DNA from 2 places in the Streptomyces sp. NPDC059002 genome. Region 2 is predicted to be linked to the other one. Evidence: riboswitches for the same ligand, from Rfam matches in the RefSeq annotation. Region 2 holds a riboswitch; the other holds the start of a gene.
What was found. A riboswitch is a leader RNA that binds a small molecule or an ion and turns the genes downstream of it on or off. The one in region 2 is predicted to bind cobalamin.

Region 1 (15,707 bases), on a different contig from region 2:
GCCGGAAGGCGAGGGGCCCCGGCCCGGTCTGTAGTTGTGCATCACCGTCCGCAGCCATCGCATTCGGCGAGGTGACACGGCCCGCCATGGTGTCCGGCCCCCTGGTCGGGGCCGCCGCCATGGCGGGCCCGCACATGTCGCTCGCGGTGAGCGCGGCTCTAGCGTTCCGCACGTCCCTGGCTCGACCTGCCTGTCCGCCGCACGACGTGAAGGAACCGGATGTCGCGACCCCGCACGGCCATCACCCCACCCCGCGGTCGCCCCGGGCGGCGTGCCGTTCTCGGCGCTCTGGCGCTCGCGGGCGTCCTGCCGCTCGTCGGTGCGTCGGCCGCGGCCCTGCCCTCGGACCGTGGGGAGGGTGCACCGGGCGGTCACTGTGCCGCCCGTGCCCTGTTGCGCGTTCCGGGCGCCGAACACCAACAGGCCGACTGTCTGGACGAGTTGACCACCGCGGGAACCGTCGAGTCGGGTCATACCGACCCGGCCGACTTCGCGGGACTCACGCCCAAGGACCTGCCGGTACCGAGTGGCGTTCCGGGGATCCAGATCGACGGCTACTTCCCCGACACGTCGACCACCAACACCAACCACGGCTTGAAGCACGACGCGCAGTTCGTCGTCCGGCTGCCCGATCACTGGAACGGTGGCCTGGTGGTCGCCGGAACACCGGCCAACCGAGAGCAGTACGCCAACGACCGCGCCATCGCCGACTGGGTGCTCTCCCGCGGCTATGCCTACGCCGCCACCGACAAGGGCAACACCGGCCCGGCCTTCTACCGCGACGGCCGCGAGCCCGGTGACGCCATCGCCGAGTGGAACCAGCGCGTCACCCAACTCGCGCGTGCCGCACGCTCAGTCGTCACCCAGCGCTACCACAGGCCTCCCGCCCGCACCCTCGCCACCGGCCTGTCCAACGGCGGCTACCTGGTGCGCTGGCAGTTGGAGAACCATCCCGAGCTGTATGACGGCGGAGTGGACTGGGAGGGCACCCTGTGGCGCACCGGCGGCCCCCATCTGCTCACCTTCCTGCCACCCGCGCTGCGCAACTACCCGGCGTACGCCGCCGGAGGCCCGGGAGCGCAAGAGGCCCAACAGGCCCTGCACAAGGCCGGATACCCGGCGGGCTCGGAGTTCCTGTGGCCCTACCACCACAAGGTCTACTGGGACTTGACGCAGCGCATCAACCGCGAGGAACTGGACCCGGACTTCGACGGAGCGACCGAGGCGGGCACCCCCTACTGCGCCCCGGGCACCCCCGACTGCGACGCCGACTACAACTACGCCGCCCGGCCGCCCGCGGTCCAACGGGCCGTCGGCCGCATCGCGTTGACCGGGCGCATCGGCAAACCACTGATCACGCTGCAGGGCACGCTCGATGTGCTGCTGCCCATCAGCAAGGACTCCGACGTCTACGCCCGCATGGTGCACAAGGCGGGACGCGGCGCGCTGCTGCGCTACTACCGCATCGAGGACGGCACGCACGTCGACTCGCTCGTCGACACCTTCCCCGACAAGCTCCGCCCGATGGTCCCCTGCCACCGTGCCGCCTTCGCTGCCATGGAGGACTGGCTGGGCGGCAAGGGGCGGCCGCCGGGCGACCGCACGGTCCGGCGCCCGGCCGACGCGGGCTCCGCGGCACTGCTCACGAGCTGCCCGCTGGAGTAGCGGGCGCGCCCCCCACATGGCCCTCGGACCCATAGCCGTGACGAGCGGTGTAGCAGTCCGGCACATGGCTGCGGGGTCCTCCCCGACTTTATGTTTTCGGCCACCCTTCGACCGACACACCCTCCCCACCCGCAAGCGAAAGCGGTGACCCCACCCATGAACGACACCCAGACCGCCGAGACGGCCGACGGAGGCCACTCCGGCGGCATCGCCCGGATCGTCGCCGCGAGCCTGATCGGCACCACCATCGAGTGGTACGACTTCTTCCTCTACGGCACGGCGGCCGCGCTGGTGTTCAACACGCTGTTCTTCCCCCACAGCGACCCGCTCGTCGGCACGCTGATCGCCTTCATCACGTATGCGATCGGATTCGCCGCCCGGCCCCTGGGCGGCGTGGTGTTCGGACACTTCGGCGACAAGATCGGGCGCAAGAAGCTCCTGGTGGTCAGCCTGCTCATGATGGGCGGCGCCACCTTCGCGATGGGCCTGCTGCCCACCTACGACTCCATAGGCGTCGGCGCCCCGGTCCTGCTCACCGTGCTGCGTCTGGTCCAGGGCTTCGCCCTGGGCGGTGAATGGGGCGGTGCGGTGCTGCTCGTCTCCGAGCACGGCGGCGACAAGCACCGCGGCTTCTGGGCGGCCTGGCCGCAGTCCGGTGCCCCCGGCGGCAACCTGCTGGCCACCGGCGTCCTGGCGCTGCTGGCCGCGGTCCAGTCGGACGAGACGTTCGAGTCCTGGGGCTGGCGCGTTCCCTTCCTGCTCTCCGGTGTGCTGGTGATGATCGGCCTGTGGATCCGGGTCTCGGTCAGTGAATCCCCGGTCTTCCTGGAGGCGCAGGCGAAGGCCGAGGCCGCCGCCGCCCAGGGCGTTGCTCAGAAGCCGCCGGTGGTGGAGGTGTTCCGCAAGAACTGGCGCGGTGTCCTGGGGGCCATCGGCACCCGCTTCGGTGAGAACATCTCGTACTACGTCATCACCTCCTTCGTGCTGGTCTACGTCACCACGCACCTGGAGCTGTCCAAGAGCGTCGCGCTGAACGCCGTGCTGATCGGCTCGGCCGTCCACTTCGTCACCATCCCGCTGTGGGGAGCCCTGTCGGACCGGATCGGCCGCAGGCCGGTGACCCTGATCGGCTCCGCGGGCATGGCACTCTGGGCGTTCGCGTTCTTCGGCCTGGTCGACACGGAGTCGTTCGGGATGATCACGCTGGCGGTCACCGTCGGCCTGGTGCTGCACGGCGCGATGTACGGGCCGCAGGCCGCGTTCATCTCGGAGATGTTCGACACCAAGATCCGCTACTCCGGGGCCTCGATGGGCTCCCAGCTCGCCTCGATCATCGCCGGGGCACTCGCCCCGATCATCGCCGTCGAACTCCTGAAGGACTTCGGCTCGGCGACACCGGTCGCGCTCTATGTGTCCGCCGCGGCGGTGGTCACCACCATCACGGTGGCCATGCTGAAGGAGACCCGCGGCCGCGACCTGCGCGACATCACGTCAGAGCGGCCGACGCCGGAGGGCAACCCTGCGGCGTCGGACAAGGCGGTCCAGGAGGTCTGACGGCCACGGTTCCTCGTAAGAGGGATTGGAGCGACCGAGGGCGACGGCCGATCGCCGCCGCCCCTCGGACCCGAACTCACCTGGTGTGCCGCTCAGTCGCCGCTCAGTCGGCGAGGGCCCCGGTGTGCAGGGCGAGCGTGCCGCGCGCGGGCAGGGTGGCGGCGACCTTTCCGTCGGCGCCGACGGTGACCGTGTCGCCCGCGCAGTCGCCCGGCGCGGCCTTGGCGACGTTGCAGTACGTACCGGCCGGCAGGGACGTGGTGAAGGTCTGGGTCAGCTCGCCGTCGCCGTTGTTGAGGGCGACGAATCCCTTGCTGCCGCGGCCGAAGGCGATCGCGCTGCCGCCGTTGTCCCACCAGTCGGTGAGCTCGGCGGAGCCCACCTCGTTGCGGAACCCGACGAGTCCCGTGATCGCCTTCTGCGTGTGGACGTCGGTCCAGCCGTCGGTGCCGGACGGCGGGCCCGCGTCCTTGTCGGTCCACTCGTAGCCGGAGTAGACGTTGGGGGAGCCGTAGGGCGAGGCCAGCATGAAGACGTTGGCGAGGGTGTAGCGCTCGCCGTCCTTGTACGTCAGCGTGGAGCCGTTGCGCTCGGTGTCCCAGTCGTCGACGAACGTACGGGCCGAGCCGCTGCTCAGCTTGCCGTCCGCGACCGACTTCAACTGGGCGATGTTCCCGCCCTGGACGGCGCTCTTGAGGTGCCCGCCGTAACGGAACTCGTCCACGTCCCCGACACCCGTGTACTCGTCGGGCTGGACGGCCTCCCCGGCCCCGTGGATGACCTCGGAGACCCAGAACCCGGGGTCGCCCATCTTGCCCTTGATGGCGGCGACGTCGGCGGCCGCCATGTGCTTGGCCGCGTCGATGCGGAATCCGTCCACGCCCAGCGAGCGCAGGTCGCCGAGGTACTTCGCGATGGTGGTGCGGACGGCGTCGCTGCCGGTGTCCAGGTCGGCGAGGCCCACGAGTTCGCAGTTCTGGACGTTGTCGCGGTCGGTGTAGTCGTTGATGTCCTTGCGGCAGGTGTGGAAGTCCTTGTCCTGGAAGGTGCCGGGGTAGTCGTACTTGGAGTACGCGGTCCCTCCTGTACCCGTCCCGGAGCCGGAGCTCATGTGGTTGATGACGGCGTCCGCGATGACCTTGACGCCCGCCTTGTGGCAGGCGTCGACCATGCCCTTGAAGGCTTCCCGGTCACCGAGGCGCCCCGCGATCCTGTGGCTGACGGGTTGGTACGAGGTCCACCACTGGTCGCCCTGGATGTGCTCCGAGGCGGGGGACACCTGGACGTAGCCGTAACCGGCGGGGCCCAACTGGTCGGTGCAGGCCGCGGCGACGTCCTTGAACGGCCGCTCGAAGAGGGTGGCGGTGACGGTCTTCTCGCCGGGGGGTGTCGCCTGCGACTGCCAGGGCGCGAGGGCGGCGAGTCCCGCCGCCGTCAGTGTTCCGGCCAGCGCTCCGCCCAACAGGCGGGATCGATGGTGCATTCTGCGGCTCCTTCGGTGAAGTGGGCATGGCTGTGCCCACGAAGACAGCCCTGCGCCAGGCTGCCGTGGGGGGAGGTCCGCGGCTGAGATTGCCGTCCGTGCATGAGCGCGTCAAGATTTGCTGCAAGATTCATCAATGGATTGCATCTTTGGACGGGACCGACGGGTGCAAAGGGCCATCAACTTGCAGTAATGGTGTGGAAGTTCATGGTCGGGGCAAGGGGTTGTCCCTTCCGTTGGTGCCCCTCGGGTTCCATTCGCAAGAACTTGCTGAAACACGGCGTCCGCGCTCGGCGCACGCCGTCCCGACGCCGGCGGCGCCATACGCATCGGCGAGGTCATAGGGCCGGAACACATACCCGTAGGGCCGTACCGCGGTGAAGGGTGAAGGCACCAGACCCCAGGGCGGGTTCGCGGGCCATCGGCCGGGACGAGCCGGTGCACCCTGGGCCGAGGAATGTGGGAGAGACGAGCATGGACAAGGTGGTGGATCCGGCCGCGGACGTCGTGGCCGACATCCCGGACGGGGCGACCCTCGCCGTCGGCGGTTTCGGACTGTGCGGGATCCCGTCGACGCTGATCGCCGCGCTGGCCCGTACGGAGACGACGGGCCTGCGGGTCGTGTCCAACAACTGCGGCGTGGACGACTGGGGGCTCGGCCTGCTGCTGCGGGCCGGACGGATCGCCCGGATGACGTCGTCGTACGTGGGCGAGAACAAGGAGTTCGCGCGGCAGTACCTCTCCGGTGAGCTGGAGCTCGAACTCACCCCGCAGGGCACGCTCGCCGAGCGGCTGCGGGCCGGCGGGAGCGGGATCCCCGCGTTCTTCACCCCGGCCGGCGCGGGAACCCAGGTCGAGGAGGGCGGGCTGCCGTGGCGGTACGCCGCCGACGGGAGCGTGGCCGTGGCCTCCCCGCCCAAGGAGGTCCGGGAGTTCCGCGGCCGCCGCCATCTGCTGGAGGAGTCCATCACCGCGGACTTCGCGCTCGTCCGCGCGGAGGTCGCGGACCGGCACGGCAACTGCGTCTTCCACCGCGCCGCCCGCAATTTCAACCCGCTGGCGGCGATGGCCGGGCGGACCACCCTGGTGGAGGCCGAACGCCTGGTGGAGCCGGGCGAGTTGGACCCCGATGCCGTCCATCTGCCGGGCGTGTACGTCGACCGGATCGTCGCCGCCGATCCCGCCGACAAGCGCATCGAGCGCCGCACCGTACGCCCCGCAGCCCAGGAGGCCTGACCCATGGCACTCGACCGCGACCAGCTCGCCGCCCGCGCCGCCCGGGAACTGGCGGACGGGCAGTACGTCAACCTGGGCATCGGTCTGCCCACGCTGATCCCCAACCACCTCCCCGACGGCATCCACGTCGTCCTCCACGCCGAGAACGGCATCCTGGGCGTCGGCCCGTACCCGGTGGACGGGGCGGAGGACCCGGACCTCATCAACGCGGGCAAGGAGACGGTCACCCTCCAGCCGGGCGCCGCCTCCTTCGACTCCGCCTTCTCCTTCGGCATGATCCGCGCCGGGCGCATCGACGTGTCCGTCCTTGGCGCCATGCAGGTCTCGGCCACCGGCGATCTGGCGAACTGGATGATCCCCGGGAAGATGGTCAAGGGCATGGGCGGCGCCATGGACCTGGTCCACGGCGCCCGCCGCCTCATCGTCGTCATGGAGCACACCGCGAAGGACGGCTCACCGAAGATCGTCGACGAGCTGACCCTGCCCGCCACCGGGCGCGGCGTGGTCGACCGCATCATCACCGACCTCGCCGTCATCGACGTGACGGACGAAGGGCTCGTCCTGGCCGAGCTCGCGCCGGGCGTCGGCATCGACGACGTGCGGGCGGCCACCGTGCCGGAACTGCGCGTCCCGGCCGGTACCGCGGCCCGCCGTCCTACCGGTCCGTCCGGGTGCGGCCCAGCTGGGAGATGAGGTGGATCCGCAGCGCGAGCTGGATCTCCAACGCCCGCTCGGGGGTCTCCCAGTCCCGCCCGAGCAGCGCGCCGATCCGCTCGATGCGCTGCACCACGGTGTTGACGTGGACGTGGAGGAGGCCCTTGGCGCGGATGTGGCTTCCGTTGACGGCGAAGTACGCCTGGAGCGTCCGGACGAGTTCCGTTCCCCTGCGCTCGTCCCAGTCGAGGACGGGGCCCAGGATCCTCTCCACGAAGCCGCTGGTGTCCTGTTCCTTGCCCAGCAGCACGCCGAGGAATCCGAGGTCCGCGGCGCAGGCTCCGTCGCCGGTCAGGCCGAGTACCCGCATGGCGCTCAGACAGCGGCGGGCCTCCAGGTGGAAATCGGGCAGCGCGGCCGGCCCCTGGCAGGGTCCGGCCGCGACCACGCTCACGGGTTCGCCGAGTCCTTGGGAGAGGTGTTCGGCGGCGGCGCGTGCGGCCTGGCCGGGCTCGGTGCCGTCGTCCGGGACGAGCATGACGACGTGCTGCTCGTACTCGCAGCACAGACCCTCGCGGCCGAAGAGGTACTGCTGGGCCCCGGCCGTGAGCCTGCCGTCCGCATCCGCGTCGGACTCGGCGACGAGCATCAGGTGCGGCCGGGTCAGATCCACGCCGAGGCGGCGGCCGCGCTCGGCGAACAGCGCGGGGTCGCGGCCCGCACCGTCGAGGAGGTCCGTGAGCAGTTCGCCGCGCACGCGGTTCTCGGTCTCGGCGACGGTGCGGCGCAGCAGCAGGAGCAGCGCGGTGATGGTGCCCGTGCGCTCGAACAGGCGGCGGTCGGGGCCTTCCAGGTCCGGGCGTCCGTGGAAGGCGAGACTGCCGAGGAGTTCCTGTCCGGCCAGGACGGCGCAGTGCCAATGGTCGCCGTGGCGCACGGAACGGCCCTCGGCGCGGGCCCGGGCGACGGCCTGGGACAGGGCGTCGGAGTCGGGTGCGGGGGAGTTTTCCCGACCGCCCGCCCGGGCGAGGACGTCACCCCTCGGGTCGAAGATGGTCAGTCGGCCGCCGAGGAACTCGGCCACCGCCGCGGCCACTTCGGACACCTCCGAGCCGTGCAGCACCAGGTCGGTCAGCCGGTCGTGGGCTTCGGCGGCGCGCTGCATCGCGGCCGCGTGGTCCTGGATGACGGTGTTGGCCTCGGTGAGCTCCGCCGCCGCGGTCCGGGCGTCGTCGAGCGTGCGGGCGGTGTCGATGGCGATGGCGGCGTGCGCGGCGAGCGAACCGAGCAGGGCCACCTCGTCGGGCGAGAAGCTGCGCGGGCCGCGGTCGGCCGCGAAGAGCACGCCGATGACGTTGCGGTTGCCCGCCGGGCCCGAGCCGAGCAGCAGCGGTACGCCGAGGATGGCGACAAGGCCTTCGTCCAGGACCCCGTGGTCGATGGTCTCGGTGTGCTGGAACCGTTCGTCCGTGCGGTAGTCCGGGGACGCGTAAGGGCGCATGGACTGGGCCACGAGGCCGCCGAGGCCCTCACCGAGGTTGAGCCTGAGCTCCTGGAAGGCGACCGAGACCGAGCCGTCGGTGACCCGCATGTAGGTGTCCTGGGCGGCCTCGTCCACCAGGGTCAGGTAGGCGGTGTCCGTGCCGAGGAGTGTTCTGGCCCGGCGGACGATCGAGTGCAGGACGGCGTCGAGATCGCGCAGCGCGGCCAGATCGCTCGCGGTGTCGAACAGCGCGGTCAGTTCGGCCTCGCGACGGCGCTGGCGGCGGAGCACCTTGCGGACCCCGAGAGCGGTCGACACCGCCCTGTCGATCTCCTTGACGTCGCGGTCGTCGATTCCGTCGGCGCGGGCCCGCGCGGCCACCGCCGTGTACTCCTCGGCGGAGGCATCCGTGGCAAGCAGCTCCATCAGGTGACGGAGTGCGGTGGTGGCGGCAGCGGTGGTCTGGGACATGGAGCGAACCTCGGGCAGGGCGGGTGCGCGCGTCGTCGCGCGCACCCGCGGATACGGGGGACACGGGGCACGGTCAGTGGGCGGTCCAGCCCCCGTCCAGCGGCAGCGAGGCGCCGGTGACGAACCCGGCGTTCTCGGAGCAGAGCCACAGCACCGCCGAGCCGACCTCCTCCGGTTCGATGAGGCGCTTGACGGCGCTGCGCTCCAGCATGATCTTCTCCAGTACGTCCGACTCGGCGATGCCGTGCGAGCGGGCCTGGTCGGCGACTTGGGCCTCGACCAAGGGGGTGCGGACGTAGGCGGGACTCACGCAGTTCGACGTGACGCCGTGGGCGGCCCCCTCCAAGGCTGCGACCTTGCTCAGCCCCTCCAGCGCGTGCTTGGCGGCGACGTACGCGCCCTTGAAGGCGGAGGCCCGCAGCCCGTGCACGGAGGAGATGTTCACGACGCGGCCCCACCCTTGCGCGTACATGTGGGGGAGGGTGCGCCGGATGATGCGGAACGGGGCCTCGACCATGATCTTCTGGATGAGGGCGAAGCGGTCGGGCGGGAATGCGTGCAGCGGCGCGACATGCTGGAGCCCGGCGTTGTTGACGACGATGTCCACGTCGGCGGGGAGACCGTCGACGGCCGCCATGTCGGAGAGGTCGGCCACGCGGGCGACGCCGCCGATCTCCTCGGCCACCCGCTCGGCGGCCTCCGCGGCCAGGTCGACGACGTGCACATGGGCCCCGGCGTCGGCGAGGGCGACGGCGCAGGCCCGCCCGATGCCGCTCGCGGCGCCTGTCACCAGGGCGGTTCGCCCCTTGAGGAAGCGGTCTGCGGGAGCGAAGGACGCATCGGGGCCGACGGCGCGGACGGCGTCGCCCTCAGTGGTGCGGGTGCTGTTCATGGCCTTCACGGTAGGCAGCGGGCCCGGGTCCGGACATGGCGTGAGGCGCCATGCCCGACGGCGAACGGGTGGGTGGGGAACACATGGTGAGCGTACGCGGCACGAGGTCACCGCCCGGTGCGGTCCCTCGTCGTGCTCGTGCCCGTGCTCGTGCCCGTGGGGCGACATCCCTGAACTCGCCCGCGTGACGGCCGAGTCGGATAGCAGGGCGGCCGGGGCCGCGCAATCCGTGTGCCGGCGCGGGCCGTACCCGCGCATGTGGTGCCCGCGACCATGGTGGCGGGACGGGGCGGACCTTACGGTTCCGAACCACGCCCGGTGCTTCCGGCGCGGCATCGCACATCACACCGCCGCGTCGGCGACCCCGAGACGCCGGGCGTGCATCGACATCAAGGAGTGTTCCGCATGTCTGTCCCCCCACATCACGCGCGGCCACGAGGACGGTGGGGCCGTCTCACGGCAGGTCTCGTCGCCGTCGCCGCCCTCGCCCTCCCGCTCGTCCTCACCGGTCCCGCGCAGTCCGCGAGCGCCGCGGTCGGCCTCACGCCGGTGTCCGGCTTCGGCTCCAATCCCGGTGCTTTGAAGATGTACGTGTACAAGCCCGCGTCGCTGCCCGCGCACGCGCCCGTGGTCGTCGCGCTGCACGGGTGCACACAGAACGCCCAGACGTACGCCGACCACTCGGGCCTGCCGGACATGGCCGACCGTGACAAGTTCATCCTGGTCCTCGCCGAGACCACCCTGTCGAACAACCTCAACAAGTGCTTCAACTGGTTCCAGTCGACCGACAACCGGCGCGACCAGGGTGAGGCCCTCTCGATCCGGCAGATGGCCGACCACGCCGTCTCGTCCTACGGCGGCGACGCCGAGCGGGTCTTCGTCACCGGCCTGTCCGCGGGCGGTGCCATGACCTCGGTCATGCTGGCCGCCTACCCCGACGTCTTCTCCGCGGGGGCGATCGTCGCGGGCCTGCCCTACAACTGCACGAAGGGCAGCACCCCCTTCCAGTGCATGAGCCCGGGAGTGGATCTGAGCCCGGGCGAGTGGGCCCAGCGGGTGCGTGACGCATACCCGTCGTACGGGGGGCCGTGGCCGCGCACCGCGATCTGGTACGGCGACAAGGACACGACGGTCGTACCGCGCAACGCGACCGAACTGCGCGATCAGTGGACGGAGTTGCACGGGCTCTCCCAGACTCCGACCCGCAGCTCCACCATCGGCCCCAACGCGACCCAGCACGACGAATACGTGGCCTCCGACGGCACGGTGGCCGTCGAGGTCAACAAGGTTCCCGGCATCAACCACGGCACTCCCGTCGACCCCGGGACCGGCCCCGAACAGTGCGGCAGCACCGGCGCCCCGTACTTCCTGGACTCGATCTGCTCCAGCCACTGGATCACGAAGTTCTTCGGACTCGGCGGCTAGCGGCACTCCTCACTCGGCGCTGACCCCGGCGAGCATCGCGACCTCTTCCCCACGGTAGTTCGCGCCGCCGCGGCGTGCCTGGCCCTGTCACCCCCAGGACCGGGGAGGTACTGGCTGGCCCGGCGCCCGGTCGGCAGCATGGCCGACGACCCCCGAGCCGACCCCCGGCACAGCAAGGAGCACCCTCATGTCGACCTATCTGCTGGTACACGGCGCCTGGCACAGCGGACAGTGCTGGGAGCGGGTGATCCCGCTCCTGGCGTCCGCCGGACACCGGGTGTTCGCGCCGTCGCTGACCGGCCACGGCGACAAGGCCCATCTGCTCGGCCCCGATGTGGGGCTCGACACGCACGTCGACGACATCGTCGGGCTGATCGTCGAGGCAGACCTCACCGAGGTGATCCTCGTGGGACACAGCTACGCGGGACTCGTCATCTCCTCCGTCGCCAACCAAGTCCCCGCTCGCATCGGCGAGTTGGTGTACCTCGACGCCATGGTCCCCGAGCACGGCGAAAGCGCGGCCGACGTCCAGCCCGCGACCCGGGCCCTGATCGACCGCGCCGTGCGCTCCGAGAGCGGCTGGCGGGTTCCGCCGCTCCCCGAAATGCCGCCGCCCGCGGGCCTGTTCGGCGTCACCGACCCGGCGGACGTCGCCTGGCTGCGCTCGATGCTTTCCGACCAGTCGGTGCGCTGCCTGCGGCAACCGGTCCGACTGGACGCCCCGGCCGTCGACGCGATCCCGCGGACGCACATCCACTGCGTGGTCGGTGTGCCGGAAGGCATCGTCCGACGGCCGGTCCCCGCGGTGCAGCCCAACGGAACCCCGTCCCAGGTGTGGGAGCTGCGGGCCGGACACGACTGCATGATCACCGCACCGGCGGACCTCGCCGGGCTGCTGCTCAAGCTCGCCTGACAAGAGTCCGACGACGCAACCGGCGCGCATGTCAGGCGGCCGACGAGCCGGAGGGGGGGCGTGCGCGGGCGTGAACGGGAGTGAGGGATGCCATCTTGGCCATGCACGCGACAGGCGGTACGTTCAGTTGGTTATCGACGACGGTACGAAACGGAAGCCGGTGAGAGCCCGGCACGGTCGCGCCACTGTGTGCAAGCGGTCCCCGGAGCGCTTGTGAGTCAGACCCGTTGCCGTCGTCCTGTGCACCACCGAGATGGGACGCGAACTCCCGAGGAGGCCCTGCCATGGCGCAGCACGTCGCCCAGCCGACCGCCACCACCCCTGTCGTACCCGCAAAGCTGCCGTTGAAGGCGATCGCCCCCTGGGCGGTCTTCTTCGGTGTGCTGATGCTCGTCCTGCTGTACTTCGTCGGCGCCGAACAGGGCGCCACCTCCGTGTTCAGCGGCGCGGAGGTCCATGAGTGGGTGCACGACGCCCGCCACCTGCTCGGCTTCCCCTGCCACTGACCAGAGGAACGCCGCGCGCACATGAACTCGACAACCGTAAGAAATCTGCTCGTTCGGGGCATGCTCGCCGGCCTGGCCGCCGGCGTGCTCGCCCTGGTCGTCGCCTACTTCCTCGGCGAGCCGAACGTCGACAGCGCCATCGGCTTCGAGGAGGCCCACGCGGGTCACTCCCACGAGGGCGAGGCCGAACTCGTCTCCCGGAGCCTGCAGTCCACGGCCGGTCTCGCCACCGGCGTCCTCGTCTACGGGGTCGCCTTCGGCGGCATCGCCGCACTCGCCTACTGCTACGCCCTGGGCCGCGTCGGGAACTTCGGCCCGCGCGCCACCGCGCTGCTGCTCTCCGGCTGCGCGCTGCTCGCGGTGTACGTCGTCCCGTTCCTCAAGTACCCGGCCAATCCGCCCGCCGTCGGCAACCCCGACACCATCGGCAAGCGGACCACCCTGTATGTGCTGATGATGGTGCTGAGCGTGCTCCTCGCGGTCGGCGCCACCATCCTGGGCAAGCGGCTCGCCCCCAGGATCGGCACCTGGTACGCCACGGTCGTCTCCCTCGCCGGATTCGCCGTGGTCATCGGGATCGCGTTCGCCATCCTGCCCGTGGTCAACGAGGTGCCGGAGCACTTCCCCGCGGCGCTGCTGTGGCGCTTCAGGCTCTCCGCGCTCGCCACGCAGATCACGCTGTGGGCCGGATTCGGCCTGCTCTTCGGCGAGTTGGCGGAACGACTGCTGCGGCCACGGCCGGTCGCGGCGCCTGGTGAGGTGGTGTCGGCCGGGCGCTGACCCGGTCCGTCGCACCTGGCTCGATCCGTCGTACGCGAGGGTCCCCGGAACCATCCGGGGGCCCTCTCGCGTTGCACAGGAACCACCACGATCAGGCGACGAATCGAGGAGCCGAGTGGCCAGACAACTGCAGCCGCGACACATCACTCTCGGCGGCCGCGACGCGGTGGCCCTGACCCCCGGTGAGTACGAGCAACTGGTCGCGAGCCGACGGCAGATAGGCGGCCAGAGCGCCCGCGTCCGCGTCCTCGCCCAGCAGGCGAAGCGGACCGAACGCCTGGTGCGGGAGCTGGAGTTGCTCATCGGCGACTGCGCGGGGGACACCTGCGGCGCCGAGCCGTCGGCGGACGCCACGTGTGTGCGCTGCGCCGTCGCCGCGGCACTGAGCCGCTACCGGGACGCTCCGGCCCACTGAGTCAACTCCCGTGGGTTCAGGGCGTGTCCAGGGCGTGACCGAGCCGCACGTTCCACCGTCCGGACCTGCCGCTGAACTCCGTGACCGTCAGCGGTGCCACATCGATCCGCCAGAGCGCGGCCGGTGGAGCGCCCGTCGCATGGACCGCCGCGGCGCGCACCACTTCCGGCTCGACGACGGCGACGATCCGTCCGTCGCCGGTCGGCGCGGTGTCGAGCCAGCGCGCGACGCGCGCGCAGAAGGCCGCCACGGACTCCCCGCCGGGCGGCGCGCAGTCCGGATCGGTCAGCCATCGGGCCACCGCCTCCGGCTCCCCGGCGCTCACCTCGTGCAGGGTCCTGCCCCGCCAGCGCCCCATGTCCATGCCGGTCAGCTCCCTGGGCGCGGTCACCGGGCCGAGCCCGAGCGCCTCCGCTGTTCCCCGGCACCGAGGGCTGTCCGAGACGACGATGGCGGAGGCGGCGGGCGCGGACAGGGATCCGGCCGCGGCGCGCGCCGCGGTCAGGCCCCGGTCGTCGAGCGGGGCGCCGTCGTCGAAACGGGCCTCGCGCAGCGACGCGTTCATGGCGGGCGAGACGAACAGGACGCGGCTGGTCACCAGGGGAATCCTTCGGGTACGTGGGGGCGGGCGCGGTCATGCGGGCGGCGGGTTCAGCGGGTGCGGGCATCGACGGGATAGGGGACGTAGGTCCGCCGGTCGGGATCGATGGCGAGCCGCCCACCGGCCGGTGGCCTGGCCCGCTGGGCGCAGTCCCGCCGCTCGCAGATGCGGCAGCCCAGGCCGATGGGGGTCGCCGCCCGTGGCTCGTCGAGGGCGACGCCCTCCGCGTAGACCAGACGGTGCGCATGACGCAGCTCGCAGCCGAGCGCCACGGCGAACTCCGCGCGCGGGGCGTGGTGACCGAAGCCGCCGCGGGTGATGGTCCGCGCCACCCAGAACGAGCGTTTCCCGTCCGGCATTTCGGCGACCTGGGTCAGGATCCGGCCCGGCGCGGAGAACGCCTCGTAGACCGTCCACAGGGGACAGGTGCCGCCGAGCCGGGAGAAGTGGAAGTCGGTCGCCGACTGCCGTTTGGAGATGTTGCCCGCACGGTCCACACGCAGGAACGAGAACGGCACGCCCCGCTGCCCGGTGCGCTGCAGGGTGCTCAGGCGGTGGCAGACGGTCTCGAAGCCGACGCCGAAGCGCGCGGACAGCAACTCGATGTCGTAGCCGACCTGTTCGGCCGTCGAGTGGAAGGACGTGTACGGCATGAGGAGGGCACCGGCGAAGTAGTTCGCGAGCCCGATGCGGGCCAGCGCCGCCGATGCCGGTGACGTCAACTCGGGCGCTGCGGTGGCGAGTCGGTCGAGCAGCGTGCCGTGTTCGAGCAGGCAGAGCTGGGTGGCGAGCTGGAAGGCGCGCTGTCCTTCGCTGAGCCAGGGGGAGAGGAACAGCAGTCCCGCGTCGGGGTCGAAGCGCCGGGCGTCGCCGGAGCCGCCGGGCGCGGCCTGCACGACGCGGATGCCGTGCCGGTCGGTGAGCCGCGCGCCCAACGGCCCGGAGGCACGGCCTGGTTGGAGCTCCAGCGCCTCGGCGAGCCGCTCGGCCTCGGTGTCCAGCGGCTCGAAGTGGTTGTGATGGGCGTAGAAGAAGTCCCGTACCTCGTCGTGCGGTTCACCCGGCGGCAGCAGGGCGGTGCCGCCCGGGTGCGGGGCGGCGAGCGCGGCCGCCTGCTCGGCGGCGTCGCGGTAGCGGCGGTGCAGGGCCACCAGCGCGCGGGCGACCCCGGGGTGATCCCGTGCGGCCTCGCCGATCTCCGTGGCGTCGGGCAGCGGCACGCCGCACGCCTCGTCGGCGAGCGCGGCCCGCAGATCGGTGGCGAGCCGGTCCTCGTCCGCGTCGGAGAAGTACTCCGTGTCCACGCCGAAGACCTCGGCGATCCGGCGCAGCACCGGGCCGGTGAGCGGGCGTTGACCCTGTTCGATCTGGTTGGCGTAGCTGGAGGAGATGTTCAGGGCGCGGGCCATGTCGATCTGGTTCATGCCGTGTTCGCGGCGCAGCCGACGCAGCCGGGCGGGCGCGTAGACCTTCCGTACGGTCTTTCGCTGGGCCATGGCACACCTCGCTCCGCGGGCCGCCCGGTCGGCACGGCGGGGCGGCGGTCCTTGCGAACATAGCATCCGCAGAGTTCGCACATTTCGCAGATTCCCAGCTCAGAGCTGTACGAATTCCACAGCCGCGGACGCT
Region 2 (15,707 bases):
TGGTGAGCGGCCAGCGTCCCGCCGCCCAGGGCAGGAGTTCGTCGGCGAGGAAGTGGACGTAGGTGTCGCGTGCGGCGAGGTCGCGCCAGCGGGTGCGGATGTCGACGGCGTCCGGGGCGAGGACCGCGAGGGGCGGCACGGCGCCGTCGGCGATCAGGGCGTCCAGCGTGTCCTGGAAGGCGAGTTGGCCGAACCACATGTCGCCGTCGCACAGGACCACGGTGGGCGTGCCGGGCCCCGGTCCGCCCGGTGGCAGGTATGCCCATACGTCCCGTTCGGCGCCGAGCGCGCCCGCGGGCAGGCGGTGCCGTTCGAGGCGGCCGCGCGGGATCGCGGCGCGGCGCTCCGCCCAGGGCTGCGCGGGCGCGTCCGGCAGGGCGAGCACCGAGCCGTCGGACCGGCCCCAACGACTGGGCAGGCGCGCGGGGTTGAGGGGGTCGTGGGCGGCGTACGCGCAGAGGGAGCGGAGCCGTCGCTGCAGGAGTGCGGGGCCGGCAGGGAGGTCGCCGGGGGAGATGTCGGCGGCCATGCGGTACGAGGCCCGGTGGTCGGCGCGCAGCCGGTAGGTGAGGTGCCAGACGTCCGTGCCGGGCAGGGGGTGCAGCAGGGCGTCGGCGAGCCGGTCGCGGTCCACGACGCGGTTGACGAGCAGCAGCACTTGGCGGGTGGCGCGGTGTCCGCGCCACAGGAAGGTGACGGCGCGGTGCCCCGGTGCGCCGTCGATGTGCTCGACGAGTGGCGTGCCGCGCCGCTCGGTCTCCGCCCAGAACTCCTGGACGAGGGCGCTCCGTTCGCGCTCGGTGGCGCGGGCGAGGTCCTGGGCGAGGCGTTCGACGCGGGGGCTTGTGACGCGGGTGGCCTCGACGACGCCCTGGCCCGCGGACGGCGCCGCGGCGGCGCTCACCACCCCCGTGATCTCCGGTCCGGCGTGCATGACCACCGCCTTCTCCGATCCGAGAGGTAACAACATCAACTTAGCTTAGCCTAAGCTAACCTACATGCTCGTCGACCGTCCCCCGCCCCGCCGCGGCCTCGCCCCAGGACTGCTCATCGGCCTCGCCCTGCTGATCGCCGCCGCGGCCGCGAGCCTCGCCGTCGGCACCCAGCGGATCCCGCTCGACCAGGTGTGGGACGCCCTGTTCCACCCGACGGGCACCGAGAACGACGGAATCGTGCGCCAACTGCGGCTCCCCCGCACCCTCATCGGCATCGCCGCGGGCGCCGCGCTCGGCCTCGCCGGTGCGGTGATGCAGACCCTGACCCGCAATCCGCTCGCCGACCCCGGACTGCTCGGCGTGAACGCGGGCGCGTCCGCCGCCGTCGTCACCGCGATCGGCGTCTTCGGCATCGGCTCCTTCACCGGCTATCTGTGGTGCGCGCTCGGCGGCGCCGCCCTCGCCGCCGTCCTGGTCAACGCGCTCGGCGGCAGCCGCTCCGCCACACCCGTGCGCCTCGCGCTCGCCGGGACCGCCGTCAACGCCGCCCTGTTCGGCTACGTCAACGGACTCCAACTCGTCGACCTGGACTCCCTCGACACCATGCGGCACTGGTCGGTCGGCACCCTCGCGGGCCGCGACCCCGCACTGCTCGGCACGGTCCTTCCGCTGCTCGCCGCGGGCACCCTGCTCGCCCTCGCGCTCGCGCGGCCGCTCGGCGCGCTGGCCATCGGCGACGACTCCGCGCGGGCGCTCGGCGCGCACATCGGCCGCACCCGCGTCCTGTCCATCGTGGCGATCACGCTGCTGTGCGGGGGCGCGACGGCGCTGTGCGGTCCGATCGGCTTCGTCGGCCTGATGGTCCCGCACGCCGTACGCGCCGTCAGCGGGTCGGAGCCGCGCCGGCTCTTCCCGCTCTGCGCGCTGTACGCCCCGGTCCTGATGCTCGCCTCCGACATCGTCGGACGGGTGCTCGTGCCCCCGTCGGAGATCGAGGTCGGCGTCGTCACCACGTTCGTGGGCGGTCTCCTCCTCATCCAGCTGGTCCGGCGCAGGAAGGCGGTCCAGCTGTGAGCCGACGCCATGTCAGGGCCGGTGGCCTGTCCCTGCGTTACACGCCCCGCGCCCTGCTCACCGGCCTGGTCCTGCTGCTCGTCGCCGCCGCCCTGACCGTCTTCGCGATCGGCACCGGACGGTACGAGCTCGGCCCCGGCGATGTACTGCGCACCCTCGTCGGCGACGGGCCGCCCGGCGCGGACTTCATCGTCGTCGACCTGCGCCTGCCGCGCGCCGTGGACGGTCTGCTCGTGGGCTGCGCGATGGGCATGGCGGGCGCGGTGTTCCAGTCCCTTTCGCGCAATCCGCTGGGCAGCCCGGACATCATCGGCTTCGGGAACGGCGCGTCGGCGGGCGCGCTCGTCGCGATCATCCTGCTCGACGCGGGCGCGCCGCAGACGGCGTTCGGCGCGGTCTGCGGCGGCTTCGCGACCGCCACGGCCGTCTATCTGCTCGCGTGGAAGCGGGGCGTGCACGGCCATCGGCTCGTCCTCGTGGGCATCGGGGCGTCGGCCGTGCTCGGCTCCCTGACGAGCTACCTCTACGTACGCGCGGAGATCGGCAAGGCGGCGCAGGCCGCGACGTGGATGATGGGCTCGCTCAACGGCCGCGGCTGGAGCGACGTGTGGATCGCGGCGGCGGGGCTCGCCGCCCTCGCACCGGTCGTCGTCGGCCACGCGCGCAGGCTCACGCTCCTGGAGATGGGCGACGACACGGCGGCCGCGCTCGGCGTACGCCCCGAACGCACCCGGCTCGTCCTGCTCGCCGCGGGCACGGGCCTGACCGCGATGGCGGTCGCCGCCGCGGGCCCGATCCCGTTCGTCGCGCTCGCCGCCCCGCAGCTGGCCCGCCGCGTCACCCGCTCCCCAGGACCGAACGTGCTGCCCGCCGCGCTGATGGGCGCGGCCCTGGTGACCGGCGCCGACTGGGCGACGCAGCGGATCTCGGGGTCGGCGATCCTGCCGGTGGGCGTGGTGACCGGGGTCGCGGGCGGGCTCTATCTGGCCTGGCTGCTGTTGCGGGAGCGGCGGTCGGGGCGGCTCTGATCTGCCGCGTCCCGGCGCGCGGGGTGGCCGGGGCCGGGGAAGACCACCACGCCGCCGCCGTCCGGGGTCGGGTCGGTGATCCGGTGCCAGCCCGCCCTGCCCTAAGCGGCCTTGTGGAAGTCCGGTGCGGTTCGGGTGCGCCCCGAAGGGGCGCGGGGAACTGCGCGACCAGCCACGACGCACCCGCAGATGTGGACCGTACTTCCCGCGGAGCGCTCAGAACCGCACCGCGTCGTCCGCGAGACGTGCCGGGCAGCGGTCCGCCGCGGCCGGGTCCTCGTGCCGGGGCGGCCGCGCGAACGCCTCGGCGCAGACGGCGGGCGCCGTCACGCGGCGGCCCGCCCGTACGCGCCGACCGGGTGGAGCGCGGCGAACTCCAGCGGCGCCGACGGGTCGATGGACACGTTCAGGGGTGCGGGCTCGGCGCCCGCGCGCACCAGCAGGTCGCCGACCGCGGCGATCATCGCGCCGTTGTCGGTGCACAGGCGCAGCGGCGGGACGCGCAGCGTGATGCCCGCGGCGCGGCAGCGCTCCTCGGCCAGGGAGCGCACGCGCGAGTTGGCGGCGACGCCGCCGACCACGACGAGCGTGCCGACGCCGTGCGCCCGGCAGGCCGCGACCGCCTTGCGGGTGAGCACGTCGGCGACGGCCTCCTGGAGCGCCGCCGCCCCGTCGGCGACCGGGAGTTCACGCCCCGCGTGGCCCTCGGCCCAGCGTGCGGCGGCCGTCTTCAGGCCGGAGAAGGAGAAGGCGTACGGGGCGTCGCGCGGGCCGGTGAGCGGGCGCGGGAAGGCGACGGCCGCGGGGTCCCCGGTGCGCGCCGCCCGGTCGATGGCGGGTCCTCCGGGGTAGGGCAGGCCGAAGACCCGGGCGACCTTGTCGAAGCACTCCCCCGCCGCGTCGTCGAGGGTGTCGCCGAGGTGCACGATCGGGTCGCGCGCGAGGTCGCGTACGAGGAGGAGGGAGGTGTGGCCGCCCGACACGATCAGGACCATGCAGGGGTTCGGCAGCGGGCCGTGCTCCAGGGTGTCGGCGGCGACGTGGCCCGCGAGGTGGTGCACGCCGTGCAGCGGCACGTCCAGGGCGTACGCGAGGCTCTTCGCGCCCGCGAGGCCGACCTGGAGGGCGCCGGAGAGGCCGGGTCCCGTGGTCACCGCGACCGCGCCGATGTCGGACATGCGCAGGCCCGCGTCGTCCAGGGCGCGGCGGACGACCGGGGTGAGCGCGTGGACGTGGGCGCGGGCGGCGATCTCGGGGACGACGCCGCCGTAGCGCGCGTGTTCGTCCATGCTCGACGCGACGGCGTGGCCGAGGAGGCGTCCTTCGCGGACGAGTCCCGCGCCCGTCTCGTCGCAGGACGACTCGATGCCGAGCACCACCGGAGAGCCCATCGGGGGTTGGCCTTTCTGCGCAGGGGGCCGGGCGGGCCACCCCGCACGGCTTATTGCAAGTAATGCGCAATAAGGGTACGCCGCCTGGTCACCAGTAGAGTGCGGCTGCGCAGTCCCCCTCCCGAACCCCGAGGTACCCGCAGTGAGCCCCGCACCCCCGGCCTCCCCTTCAGGCATACCCGCCGTCACCGTCGTCGGGATCGGGGCCGACGGCTGGGACGGACTGCCCGCCGCGTCCCGCGCGGCCCTCGCCGCCGCCGACGTCCTGATCGGCGGCCCCCGCCAGCTGGACCTGCTGCCCGCACCGGACTGCCCCGGCGAACGCGTCGCCTGGCCCTCGCCGCTGCGGCCCGCCGTGCCCGGCCTGCTCGCCGCCCACGCGGGGCGCCGCGTCGCGGTCCTCGCGAGCGGCGACCCCATGTTCTACGGCATCGGGCGCGCCCTGACCGAGGAACTCGGCCCGCGGGCGCTGCACGTCCTGCCGCACCCCTCCGCCGCCTCCCTCGCCTGCGCGCGCCTCGGCTGGCCCGTCGAGGACACCGAGGTCGTCACGCTCGTCGGCCGCCCCACCGCCCGCCTCGCCGCCGCGCTGCACGACGGGCGACGGCTCCTCGTGCTGAGCGCCGGCGCCGGAACGCCCGGCGAGATCGCCGCCCTGCTGCGCGAGCGCGGCTTCGGGCCGAGCACACTGCGCGTCCTCGAACAGCTGGGCTCCGAGCGCGAGTTGTCGTACGAAGGAGTCGCCGACACCTGGTCGCACGCGCCCGGCGATCCGCTGAACGTCGTCGCCGTCGAGTGCCGCCGCTCCCCCGACGCGCTGCGCCTCGGCACCGTGCCGGGCCTGCCCGACGCGGCGTACGAGTCCGACGGCCAGCTCACCAAGCGGTACGTCCGCGCCGCCACCCTCGCCGCGCTCGCGCCCGAACCCGGCGAGCTGCTGTGGGACGTGGGCGGCGGGTCCGGTTCGATCGCCGTGGAGTGGCTGCGGGCGCACCCCGCGTGCCGCGCCGTCACCGTCGAGAAGAACCCCGTACGGGCCGAGCGGATCACCCGCAACGCCGAACGGCTCGGCGTCCCCTCCCTGCGCGTCGTCACCGGCGCGGCGCCCGCCGCACTGGCCGAACTCCCCACGCCCGACGCCGTGTTCATCGGCGGCGGCCTCACCGCGCCCGGCCTGCTCGACGCCTGTTGGGCCGCGCTCCCGGTGGGCGGGCGGCTCGTCGCCAACACCGTCACCCTCGAGTCCGAGGCGCTGCTCGCCGACCGGTACCGGCGGCACGGCGGCGAGCTGGTGCGGCTCGCGGTCGCCCAGGCCGTCCCCGTCGGCGGCTTCACCGGGTGGCGGCAGGCCATGCCGGTCACCCAGTGGTCCGTCACCAAGTCTGGAGATCAACAACGATGACCGTGTACTTCATCGGCGCGGGGCCCGGCGCGGCCGACCTGATCACGGTGCGCGGCGCGCGCACGCTCGCCGCCTGCCAGGTCTGCCTCTACGCGGGCAGCCTGGTGCCCCGCGAACTGCTCGCCGAATGCCCGGACGGGGCACGGCTCGTGGACACCGCACAGCTCAACCTCGATGAGATCACCGGGGAGTTGGTGCGCGCGCACGAGCAGGGGCTCGACGTGGCGCGGCTGCACTCCGGCGACCCGTCCGTGTTCAGCGCGGTCGCCGAGCAGATGCGGCGCCTCGACGCGGCGGGCGTGCCGTACGAAGTGGTGCCGGGGGTTCCCGCGTTCGCCGCGGCTGCGGCGGCGCTCAAGCGGGAGCTCACCGTTCCGACGGTCGGGCAGACGGTGATTCTCACGCGGATCGCGCAGCGGGCCACGGCGATGCCGCCCGGCGAGGATCTTGCCACGCTGGGGCGCAGCGGGGCGCTGCTCGTACTGCACCTTGCCGCGGGGTATGCCGACCGCGTGGTCGAGGAGTTGCTGCCTCATTACGGCGCGGATTGCCCTGCCGCTGTTGTCGCGCTCGCCAGCCGGCCCGATGAGGTCATCCTTCGGGGGACCTTGGCGGACATCGCGGGGCAGGTGAAGGCGGCGGGGATCGTGCGGACCGCTGTGATCATGGTGGGGCGGACGCTGGGGGCCTCGCAGTTCCGGGACAGTCATCTGTACTCGGCGGAACGTGACCGGCACGTCTGCTGATTCTTCGACTGCGGGCGCGCTGTGGCTGGGCACGCCCACGCGGCGGAGCCGCACAGGTCACAGCCCCGCGCCCCTCACGGGGCGCTTCTGCCCACCACCGCCCCTGCCCGGTCGATGCAGATGACGTCCACCGCCACCGGCGCGCCCCGCAGCACCGCCAACGCCTCGTCCCGCGCCGTGACCGCCACCAGGTCGCCCAGCGGGACGCCCGCCGCCTCGCACAGGCGCAGGGCCTCCAGGCCCGTGTTGGCGGCGGCGACCTGAGCGGCGAGGTCCTCGTCCGCGCCGCCCGTGCGGGCCAGGTCCGCGAGGAAGGTCTTGTCGACCTGGGAGCGGGCCGAGTGGAGGTCGAGGTGGCCTGCGGCGAGTTTCGAGAGTTTGGCGAAGCCGCCGCAGATGGTGAGGCGGTCGACGGGGTGGCGGCGTACGTACTTGAGGACCGCGCCCGCGAAGTCGCCCATGTCCAGGAGGGCTTGCTCGGGCAGTCCGTACTCGGCGATCACCGTCTTCTCCGACGTCGAGCCTGTGCACCCGGCGACGTGCGTGTGCCCGGCCGCCCGTGCCACGTCGACGCCGCGCCGGATGGAGTCGATCCACGCCGAGCAGGAGTAGGGCACGACGATGCCGGTGGTGCCGAGGATCGACAGGCCGCCGAGGATGCCAAGGCGCGGGTTCCAGGTGGAGCGGGCGATCTCCTCGCCGTGGTCGACGGAGACGGTGATCTCCACGTCCGGCGCGACGCCCGCGCGCTCGGCGACCAGCGTCACGTGGTCCCGCATCATCTGCCGCGGCACGGGGTTGATCGCGGGCTCGCCGACGTCGAGGGGCAGACCGGGGCGCGTGACCGTGCCCACGCCGGGGCCCGCCTTGAAGACGATGCCCGAGCCCGGCGGCAGCCGTCGCACCGTGGACCGGACCAGGGCGCCGTGCGTGACGTCCGGGTCGTCGCCCGCGTCCTTGACGACGGCCGCCATCGCGTGACCGGAGCCGAGTTCCTCGGCCGCCAGTGCGAAGGCGGGCGTCTGGCCCTTGGGCAGCGTGATGGTCACCGGGTCGGGGAACTCGCCGGTCAGGAGCGCCGTGTACGCGGCGGTGGTGGCGGCGGTCGCGCACGCGCCGGTCGTCCAGCCGGGACGCAGGCCGGTGTGCTTGAGTTGGGCGCTGCGCCCGCCCTTTGCCTCACTCATGAAGGAAACCGAACTCCGTGCACGTACTGATTCTCGGGGGAACGACCGAAGCCCGCCGCCTGGCGGAACTCCTCGCGGGCGAGGCGGGAACGCGTGTGACCAGTTCCCTCGCGGGCCGGGTCGCCGCGCCGCGGCTGCCGCCCGGCGAGGTCCGCGTCGGCGGCTTCGGCGGGGCCGAAGGGCTCGCGGAGTGGCTGCGCGAGCACCACGTGGACGCGCTCATCGACGCCACCCATCCTTTCGCAGGGACGATCTCGTTCAACGCGGCGGCGGCCGCCGCCGCGACCCATGTTCCCCTGCTCGCGCTGCGCAGGCCCGGGTGGGTCGCGGGCGAGGGCGACGACTGGCACCCGGTCGGCTCCCTCGCCGCCGCCGCGCGGCTGCTGCCCGCGCTCGGGCGGCGGGTGTTCCTGACCACCGGGCGGATGGGGCTCGCCGCCTTCGCGGGCCCCGATCCGGCCGCTCCCTGGTTCCTCGTACGCTCCGTCGACGCGCCCGAGCCGCCCTTCCCCGCCCGAATGGAGGTGCTCCTCGACCGGGGCCCCTTCACCCTCGACGGTGAAAGAGAACTGCTGCGCCGCCACCGCATCGACGTCGTGGTGACGAAGGACAGCGGGGGCGTGGCGACCGCGCCGAAGCTGGCCGCCGCGCGCGAGGCGGGCGTGCCCGTCGTGGTCGTACAGCGGCCTGCCGAGCCCGAGGGGATCACCTGCGTCGCCACACCACAGGCGGCCGCGGGCTGGGTCCGCCTGCTGCGCGACTAGGCCCCGTAAGGCGGATCGTGCCGCGGGACGCGGGCCCTGGCACGCCCTCCTCCGCCTTGCAGCTGCACGCACCAGACCCCGCTCACCGGCACCGCAAGGTGAGCGCCACCCGTACGCGGCCTGATCCGCCGGGCAGGCCCTGGGCCCCGTAAGGGGCGCGGGGAACTGCGCGACCAGCCGCGACGTGCCCGCAGGGGCCCACCGCCCCCGCGGAGCGGCCCCTACTCCGGGTAGCGCCGGGGCGTCCAGACGACCCGTTCCCCGCCCCCGCGCCGCCGCGACACCCGCGTCTGCGAGGAGCCGACGATGAGGAGTGTCCGCATGTCGACGTCGGCGGGGTCGAGATCACCGAGGCGTACGACGCGCACGCTCTCCTCGGGGCCGCCGACGTCGCGGCCGAGGACGACCGGGGTGTCGGGCGCCCGGTGTTCGAGGAGCAGCTCGCGTGCCTTGCCCACCTGCCAAGTGCGGCTGCGGGAGCCGGGGTTGTAGAGGGCGAGCACCAGGTCCGCGGCGGCCGCGGCGGCGAGCCGTTCCGCGATGACCTCCCACGGCTTGAGCCGGTCGGAGAGGGAGATCGTGGCGTAGTCGTGGCCGAGGGGTGCGCCCGCGCGGGCCGCCGCGGCGTTGGCGGCGGTCACTCCGGGGAGCACCCGCACCGGTACGTCGGCGTACTCGTCCTGCGAGGCGACCTCAAGGACGGCCGTGGCCATCGCGAAGACGCCGGGGTCGCCGCCCGACACGACGGCGACGCGCCGCCCGCGCCGCGCCAACTGCAGGGCGAACTCGGCGCGTTCGGACTCGACGCGGTTGTCGGAGCCGTGCCGCAGCTGTCCGGGGCGGCGCGGCACACGGTCCACGTACGTGGTGTAGCCGACCAGGTCGTCGGCGGCGGCGAGCGCGCCGCGCGTCTCGGGGGTCAGCCACAGCGGCCCGGCGGGACCCGTGCCGACCACGACGACCTCGCCGCGCTCCGGGTCCGCCGCGGGCTCGGGCGCGGGGCCGCCGGTCAGCGGCGCGACCCGGCTCGGCAGGACCGCCACGGAGAAGTACGGCACCGACTCCGGGTCCACGTCGGCCAGTCGGCCGGTGCGCTCGCCCTCCATGGTGGCGCGCTCGACGTACCGGGCCTCGTCGATGCGGCCCGCGCGCTCCAGGGCGCCGCGCACCTTGCCGAAGGTGCGGCCGAGCTTCATGACGACCGCCGAGTCGGTGGCGGCGAGGCGCGCGGCCAGCTCCTCCTCGGGGAGCGTGCCCGGCAGGATCGTGAGGACCTCCTCGGCCTCCACGAGGGGCTCGCCGAGCCGGGCCGCCGCCGCGCTGACCGAGGTCACGCCGGGGATCACCTCGGTCGGGTAGCGGTGCGCGAGGCGCTTGTGCATGTGCTGGTAGGAGCCGTAGAAGAGCGGGTCGCCCTCGGCGAGCACGGCGACGGTGCGGCCCGCGTCGAGGTGGACGGCGAGCCGGGCCGCGGCCTCCTCGTAGAAGTCGTCGAGTGCGCCGCGGTAGCCGCCGGGGTGGTCGGTGCCCTCCGTGGTGACGGGGTAGACCAGCGGCTCCTCGATGTGGTCGGCGCGGATGTGCGCGGCCGCGATCGAGCGGGCGATGGAGCGGCCGTGCCGTGCCGAGTGGTACGCGACCACGTCGGCGGCGGCGATGACCTCCACGGCGCGCACGGTCATCAGCGACGGGTCGCCGGGCCCGAGCCCGACCCCGTACAGCCGTCCCTGCGGGCTCTGTCCGGTGTTCACGGCGTTCACTCCGCCTCGCTCGCGATGGCGTTGATCGCGGCCGCGGCCATCGCGCTGCCGCCGCGACGTCCCCGTACGACCAGGTACTCCAGGCCCGAGGTGTGCGCGGCGAGCGCGTCCTTGGACTCGGCGGCGCCGACGAAGCCGACGGGGATGCCGAGCACGGCGGCCGGGCGGGGGGCGCCCTCCTCGATCATCTCCAGGAGGCGGAAGAGCGCGGTGGGCGCGTTGCCGATGGCGACGACGGAGCCTTCGAGGCGGTCGCGCCACAGTTCGAGGGCGGCGGCGCTGCGCGTGGTGCCCATGCGCCGGGCGAGGTCCGGCACGGACGGGTCCGCGAGGGTGCAGATCACGTCGTTGTCCGCGGGCAGCCGCTTGCGCGTGACGCCGCTCGCGACCATGTTCGCGTCGCAGAGGACCGGCGCCCCGTCGCGCAGCGCCTTGCGGGCGTCGGCCACCACCTGAGGGCTGAAGGCGAGGTCGCGCACGAGGTCGACCATCCCGCAGGCGTGGATCATCCGCACCGCGACCTGGCTGACGTCGGCGGGCAGGCCCGCGAGGTCCGCCTCCGCGCGGATGGTGGCAAAGGACTCGCGGTAGATCGCCGCGCCGTCCTTCTCGTAGTCGAACACTGTGCTCTCGCTCATCTCGTGGCCGTTGGTTTCGTGGTGGTACGTGCCGTGGTGACCGTCTCGGTCAGGGTGCCGCCCGTCACGGGCACCCACTCCTCGCCGACGATGCGCACATTCACCTCGTACTGCCCGTCGCCGGTGGCGAGGACGTCGACCCAGTCGCCGTGCGGGTGCCCGCAGCGCCGTTCGCAGCCGGACCAGTGGACGGGGAGGCCGCCGAGGCCGGGCACGGCGTCGGCGCGTACGTCGGAGAGGGACTTGGCGCAGCCGGGGCGGCCGGTGCAGGCGCCGACGCCCAGCCAGGGCGAGTCGGGGGATGTGAGGTATCCGGCGCCGGTCAGCGCGGCGAGGCGCTCGCGGGCCGCCGTCTCGTCGGCGAAGCCGGGCAGGACGAAGCCGCGCCAGGGGGTGACGCGCAGTTCGTCGGCGGGCAGCGGGAGGAGGGAGCGCCACTGGGCGGCGGTGACGCGGCCGAGCGGGGCGTTGACGGCGAGGGCGCGGCCGATGACTCCGGGGGCCGGCGGGGCGCTGCGGGAGACGGCCCACGGCTCGGCGCGGACGGCCTCGATGCCTGCCTTCTCCAGCGCTCCTGCGAGGTCCACGGGCTGTTCGCGGGGCAGTTCCCACACCCGCCAGGCGCCGTTGCCCGCGGCGGTCGCGGCGGCGAGGAAGGCGCCCGCGGCGGTGAGTGCGGCGCGCGGCGCGTCCGCGGCGGGCACCCGGAAGGCGCGGCCCCCGAGGCGAACGACCGCGGTGCCGCCCGATTCTGCGATCAAGGTCACATCGCCGCCGAGCCCGACGACGTCTCCGCGCCCGTCGTCGACGGCGAACAGGAAGCGGCCCGAGAGGTCCGGCGTCCACTCCTCGGCGCACAGGAGTCCGTCCAGCTCACGGGCCCACAACTGCACGTCGGCGTGGCCGAGTCGGTCGGTTCCCGCCGCCGGTGACGCCACCACGTTCCGTACGCGTTCGTGCCGTTCGGAGGGGAGCAGACCGGCGTCCGCGAGCAGGGCGGAGAGTTCGCCTCCGCAGGTGTCGCCGAGGCCGCGCAGCTCGATGTTGCCGCGCGAGGTGATGCTGAGGTTCCCGTCCGCGAGACGCTCCGCCGCGGTGGCCAGGGCGTCGGCCTGACGGGACGTCAGGAGGCCGCCGGGCAGGCGGAGTCGGGCGAGGAGGCCGTCGTCGGCGCGGTGCAGGCGGAGGGCTCCGGGGCAGGCGTCGCCCCGGTCACGTATGGGAGATTCGCCCTGGTTTGGGGATGTTGCTCGGGTGGGCGGCATGGCGGCGAGCATACCCACGCGGATCCGGCCGGTCGCCTCCCGATACGGCCGTCCTGGCAGGTGGCCGCCCCGCCGACCGCGGGCAGGACTTACTATGCAGGCGGCGGACCGCCAGGTCCGTCGACGCCAGCGACGGCGTGGGTCCACCAGGACCCGAGGGAGGAAGCCCGGTGTGAATCCGGCGCGGTCCCGCCACTGTGAGCCCCACCCGTGTGGGGCGAGTCAGGAACTCCCGCCGTCCATACGACCACCCGGGGCGCGGACACCCCGAGGAAGGCCTGCGCCCGCATGCTTCTGCTGCTGTCGACCTCCGACACCGACCTGCTCAGCGCCCGTGCTGCCGGGGGTCCCGTCGACTTCCGGTTCGCCAACCCCTCCCGCCTCGACCTGGCCGAACTCCCCGCGCTGCTCGACGGCGCCGAGCTCGTCGTCGTACGCCTCCTCGGCGGCGTCCGCGCCTGGCAGGACGGCCTCGACCAGCTCACCGCGAGCGGCCTGCCCGTCGTGGTGCTCACCGGTGAACAGGCCCCCGACGCCCAGCTGATGGCCTCCTCCACCGTGCCGGTCGGCATCGCCGCCGAGGCGCACGCCTACCTCGCGCACGGCGGCCCCGCCAACCTGGAGCAGCTGGCCCGCTTCCTCTCCGACACCGTGCTGCTCACCGGCCACGGCTTCGAGCCGCCCGCTGCCGCCCCGTCCTGGGGCCCCCTCGAACGCGCCGCCCGCGCCGACGGCGCCGACGGCACTGACAGCCCGACCGTGGCGGTGCTCTACTACCGCGCCCACCACATGAGCGGCAACACCGCGTTCGTGGACGCCCTGTGCGGCGCGATCGAGGACGCGGGCGGGCGCCCGCTGCCGCTGTACGTGGCCTCGCTGCGCGCCCCCGAGCCCGAGCTGATCGACGAACTGCGGGCCGCCGACGCCATCGTGACCACGGTCCTCGCCGCCGGTGGCACCAAGCCCGCCGAGGCGTCGGCGGGCGGTGACGACGAGTCCTGGGACGCGGGCGCGCTGACCGCGCTCGACGTGCCGATCCTGCAGGCCCTGTGCCTGACCGGGTCGCGCACCGCCTGGGAGGAGAACGACGAGGGCGTCTCGCCGCTCGACGCCGCGAGCCAGATCGCCGTGCCGGAGTTCGACGGCCGCCTCATCACGGTCCCCTTCTCCTTCAAGGAGATCGACGAGGACGGGCTTCCCGCGTACGTCGCCGACGCCGAGCGCGCGGCGCGGGTCGCCGGAATCGCCGTACGCCACGCGCGCCTCAAGCACATCCCGGCCGCCGACAAGCGCCTCGCGCTCGTGCTCTCCGCCTACCCGACCAAGCACTCCCGCATCGGCAACGCGGTGGGCCTCGACACCCCCGCGTCCGCGGTGGCGCTCCTTCGCAGGCTCATCGGCGAGGGCTACGACTTCGGTCCTTCGGAGGAGATCCCCGGCCTGGTCTCCGGCGACGGCGACGAGCTGATCCGCGCTCTGATCGACGCGGGCGGCCACGACCAGGAGTGGCTCACCGAGGAGCAGCTCGCCGCCAACCCGGTGCGCATCCCGGCCGCCGACTACAAGCGCTGGTACGCGACGCTCCCCGAGGAGCTGCGCTCGGGCGTGGAGGAGCACTGGGGCCCGCCGCCCGGCGAGATGTTCCTGGACCGCTCCCGGGTCGGCCAGGGCGGCGACCCCGAGGGCGACATCGTGCTCGCCGCGCTGCGCCGCGGGAACCTGCTGATCCTCATCCAGCCGCCGCGCGGCTTCGGCGAGAACCCGATCGCGATCTACCACGACCCCGATCTGCCGCCCTCGCACCACTACTTGGCCGCCTACCGCTGGATCGCGGCCTCCGCGGCGGACGGCGGCTTCGGCGCCGACGCGATGATCCACCTCGGCAAGCACGGCAACCTGGAGTGGCTGCCGGGCAAGAACGCGGGCCTCTCCGCGGCCTGCGGCCCCGACGCCGCACTCGGTGACCTTCCCCTCATCTACCCCTTCCTGGTCAACGACCCGGGCGAGGGCACGCAGGCCAAGCGCCGCGTGCACGCCACGCTCATCGACCACCTGGTGCCGCCGATGGCGCGCGCCGACTCCTACGGCGACATCGCGCGCCTGGAGCAACTCCTCGACGAGTACGCCCAGATCAGCTCCATGGACCCGGCGAAGCTGCCCGCGATCCGCGCACAGATCTGGACGCTCATCCAGGCCGCCAAGCTCGACCACGACCTGGGTCTTGAGGACCGTCCCGACGACGACGGCTTCGACGACTTCCTGCTGCACGTCGACGGCTGGCTCTGCGAGATCAAGGACATGCAGATCCGCGACGGCCTGCACGTCCTCGGCACCGCCCCGGCCGGCGCCGACCGCGTGAACCTCGTCCTCGCGATCCTGCGCGCCCGCCAGATCTGGGGCGGCACGTCCGCCCTGCCCGGCCTGCGCGAGGCCCTCGGCCTCGACGAGTCGGCGGCGACGCGCGTCAGCGCGGACGAGGCCGAGGAGAAGGCCCGCGCCCTGGTCCAGGCGATGGACGACGCGGACTGGGATCCGACCGCCGCAGTCCAGGTCGCCGCTGCTGTGGGCAATCGTCCCGCAGGGCGGGACGGGTGGGCACAGCCCACGGTGCAGGGTGCCCCTGACCAGGGCGCCGACCCCGTCGCAGCGATCCTCCACTTCGCGGCGACCGAGGTGGTGCCCCGCCTCAACGCCACCACCGCCGAACTGGACAACGCCGTACGTGCGTTGGACGGCCGCTTCGTCCCCGCCGGGCCCAGCGGCTCCCCCCTGCGCGGCCTCGTCAACGTCCTGCCGACCGGCCGCAACTTCTACTCGGTCGACCCCAAGGCCGTCCCCTCGCGCCTCGCGTGGGAGACCGGCGAGGCCCTCGCCGACTCGCTCGTCGAGCGGTACAGGAGCGACAACGGCGAGTACCCCACCTCCGTGGGCCTGTCCCTGTGGGGCACGAGCGCCATGCGCACCGCGGGCGACGACGTCGCGGAGGCCATGGCCCTGCTCGGCGTCCGCCCCGTCTGGGACGACGCGTCGCGCCGCGTGACCGGCCTGGAGGCCATCCCGTACGAGGAGTTGGGCCGCCCCCGCATCGATGTGACGCTGCGCATCTCGGGCTTCTTCCGCGACGCGTTCCCGCACACGATCGGGCTGCTCGACGACGCGGTGCGGCTCGCCGCCTCGCTGGAGGAGCCCGCCGAGCAGAACTACGTGCGCGCCCACACCCAGGCCGACCTGGCCGAGCACGGGGACGAGCGCCGCGCCACCACCCGTATCTTCGGCTCGCGCCCGGGCACGTACGGCGCGGGGCTCCTCCAGCTCATCGACTCCCGCGACTGGCGCACGGACGCGGACCTCGCCGAGGTGTACACGGTGTGGGGCGGTTACGCGTACGGCCGCGGTCTGGAGGGCCGCCCGGCGCGCGCCGAGATGGAGACGGCCTACAAGCGCATCGAGGTCGCCGCGAAGAACACGGACACCCGTGAGCACGACATCGCGGACTCCGACGACTACTTCCAGTACC

Region 1: another riboswitch for cobalamin. It lies ahead of ACFWZ2_RS27345 (CbtB-domain containing protein); the one in region 2 lies ahead of cobN (cobaltochelatase subunit CobN).

Annotation. Positions count from the first base shown of each region.
Region 1 is NZ_JBHYJI010000034.1:79,085-94,791, forward strand. It holds gene ACFWZ2_RS27295 (STAS domain-containing protein) at 1-34, shown strand, start outside; gene ACFWZ2_RS27300 (tannase/feruloyl esterase family alpha/beta hydrolase) at 220-1,665, shown strand; gene ACFWZ2_RS27305 (MFS transporter) at 1,822-3,219, shown strand; gene ACFWZ2_RS27310 (alpha-amylase family protein) at 3,323-4,702, opposite strand; gene ACFWZ2_RS27315 (CoA transferase subunit A) at 5,177-5,938, shown strand; gene ACFWZ2_RS27320 (3-oxoacid CoA-transferase subunit B) at 5,942-6,631, shown strand; gene ACFWZ2_RS27325 (helix-turn-helix domain-containing protein) at 6,594-8,546, opposite strand; gene ACFWZ2_RS27330 (3-hydroxybutyrate dehydrogenase) at 8,620-9,438, opposite strand; partial or broken gene ACFWZ2_RS27335 (alpha/beta hydrolase family esterase) at 9,844-10,860, shown strand; gene ACFWZ2_RS27340 (alpha/beta fold hydrolase) at 11,051-11,776, shown strand; cobalamin riboswitch at 11,875-12,026, shown strand; gene ACFWZ2_RS27345 (CbtB-domain containing protein) at 12,061-12,282, shown strand; gene ACFWZ2_RS27350 (CbtA family protein) at 12,304-13,062, shown strand; gene ACFWZ2_RS27355 (hypothetical protein) at 13,178-13,477, shown strand; gene ACFWZ2_RS27360 (histidine phosphatase family protein) at 13,494-14,075, opposite strand; gene ACFWZ2_RS27365 (short-chain fatty acyl-CoA regulator family protein) at 14,129-15,574, opposite strand.
Region 2 is NZ_JBHYJI010000016.1:109,109-124,815, reverse strand. It holds gene fes (enterochelin esterase) at 1-970, opposite strand, end outside; gene ACFWZ2_RS17350 (FecCD family ABC transporter permease) at 999-2,009, shown strand; gene ACFWZ2_RS17345 (FecCD family ABC transporter permease) at 2,006-3,037, shown strand; gene tsaD (tRNA (adenosine(37)-N6)-threonylcarbamoyltransferase complex transferase subunit TsaD) at 3,364-4,428, opposite strand; gene cbiE (precorrin-6y C5,15-methyltransferase (decarboxylating) subunit CbiE) at 4,571-5,830, shown strand; gene cobM (precorrin-4 C(11)-methyltransferase) at 5,827-6,576, shown strand; gene ACFWZ2_RS17325 (cobalt-precorrin-5B (C(1))-methyltransferase) at 6,651-7,763, opposite strand; gene ACFWZ2_RS17320 (cobalt-precorrin-6A reductase) at 7,781-8,527, shown strand; gene ACFWZ2_RS17315 (precorrin-2 C(20)-methyltransferase) at 8,749-10,278, opposite strand; gene ACFWZ2_RS17310 (precorrin-8X methylmutase) at 10,284-10,925, opposite strand; gene ACFWZ2_RS17305 (cobalamin biosynthesis protein CobG) at 10,922-12,202, opposite strand; cobalamin riboswitch at 12,309-12,443, shown strand; gene cobN (cobaltochelatase subunit CobN) at 12,479-15,707, shown strand, end outside.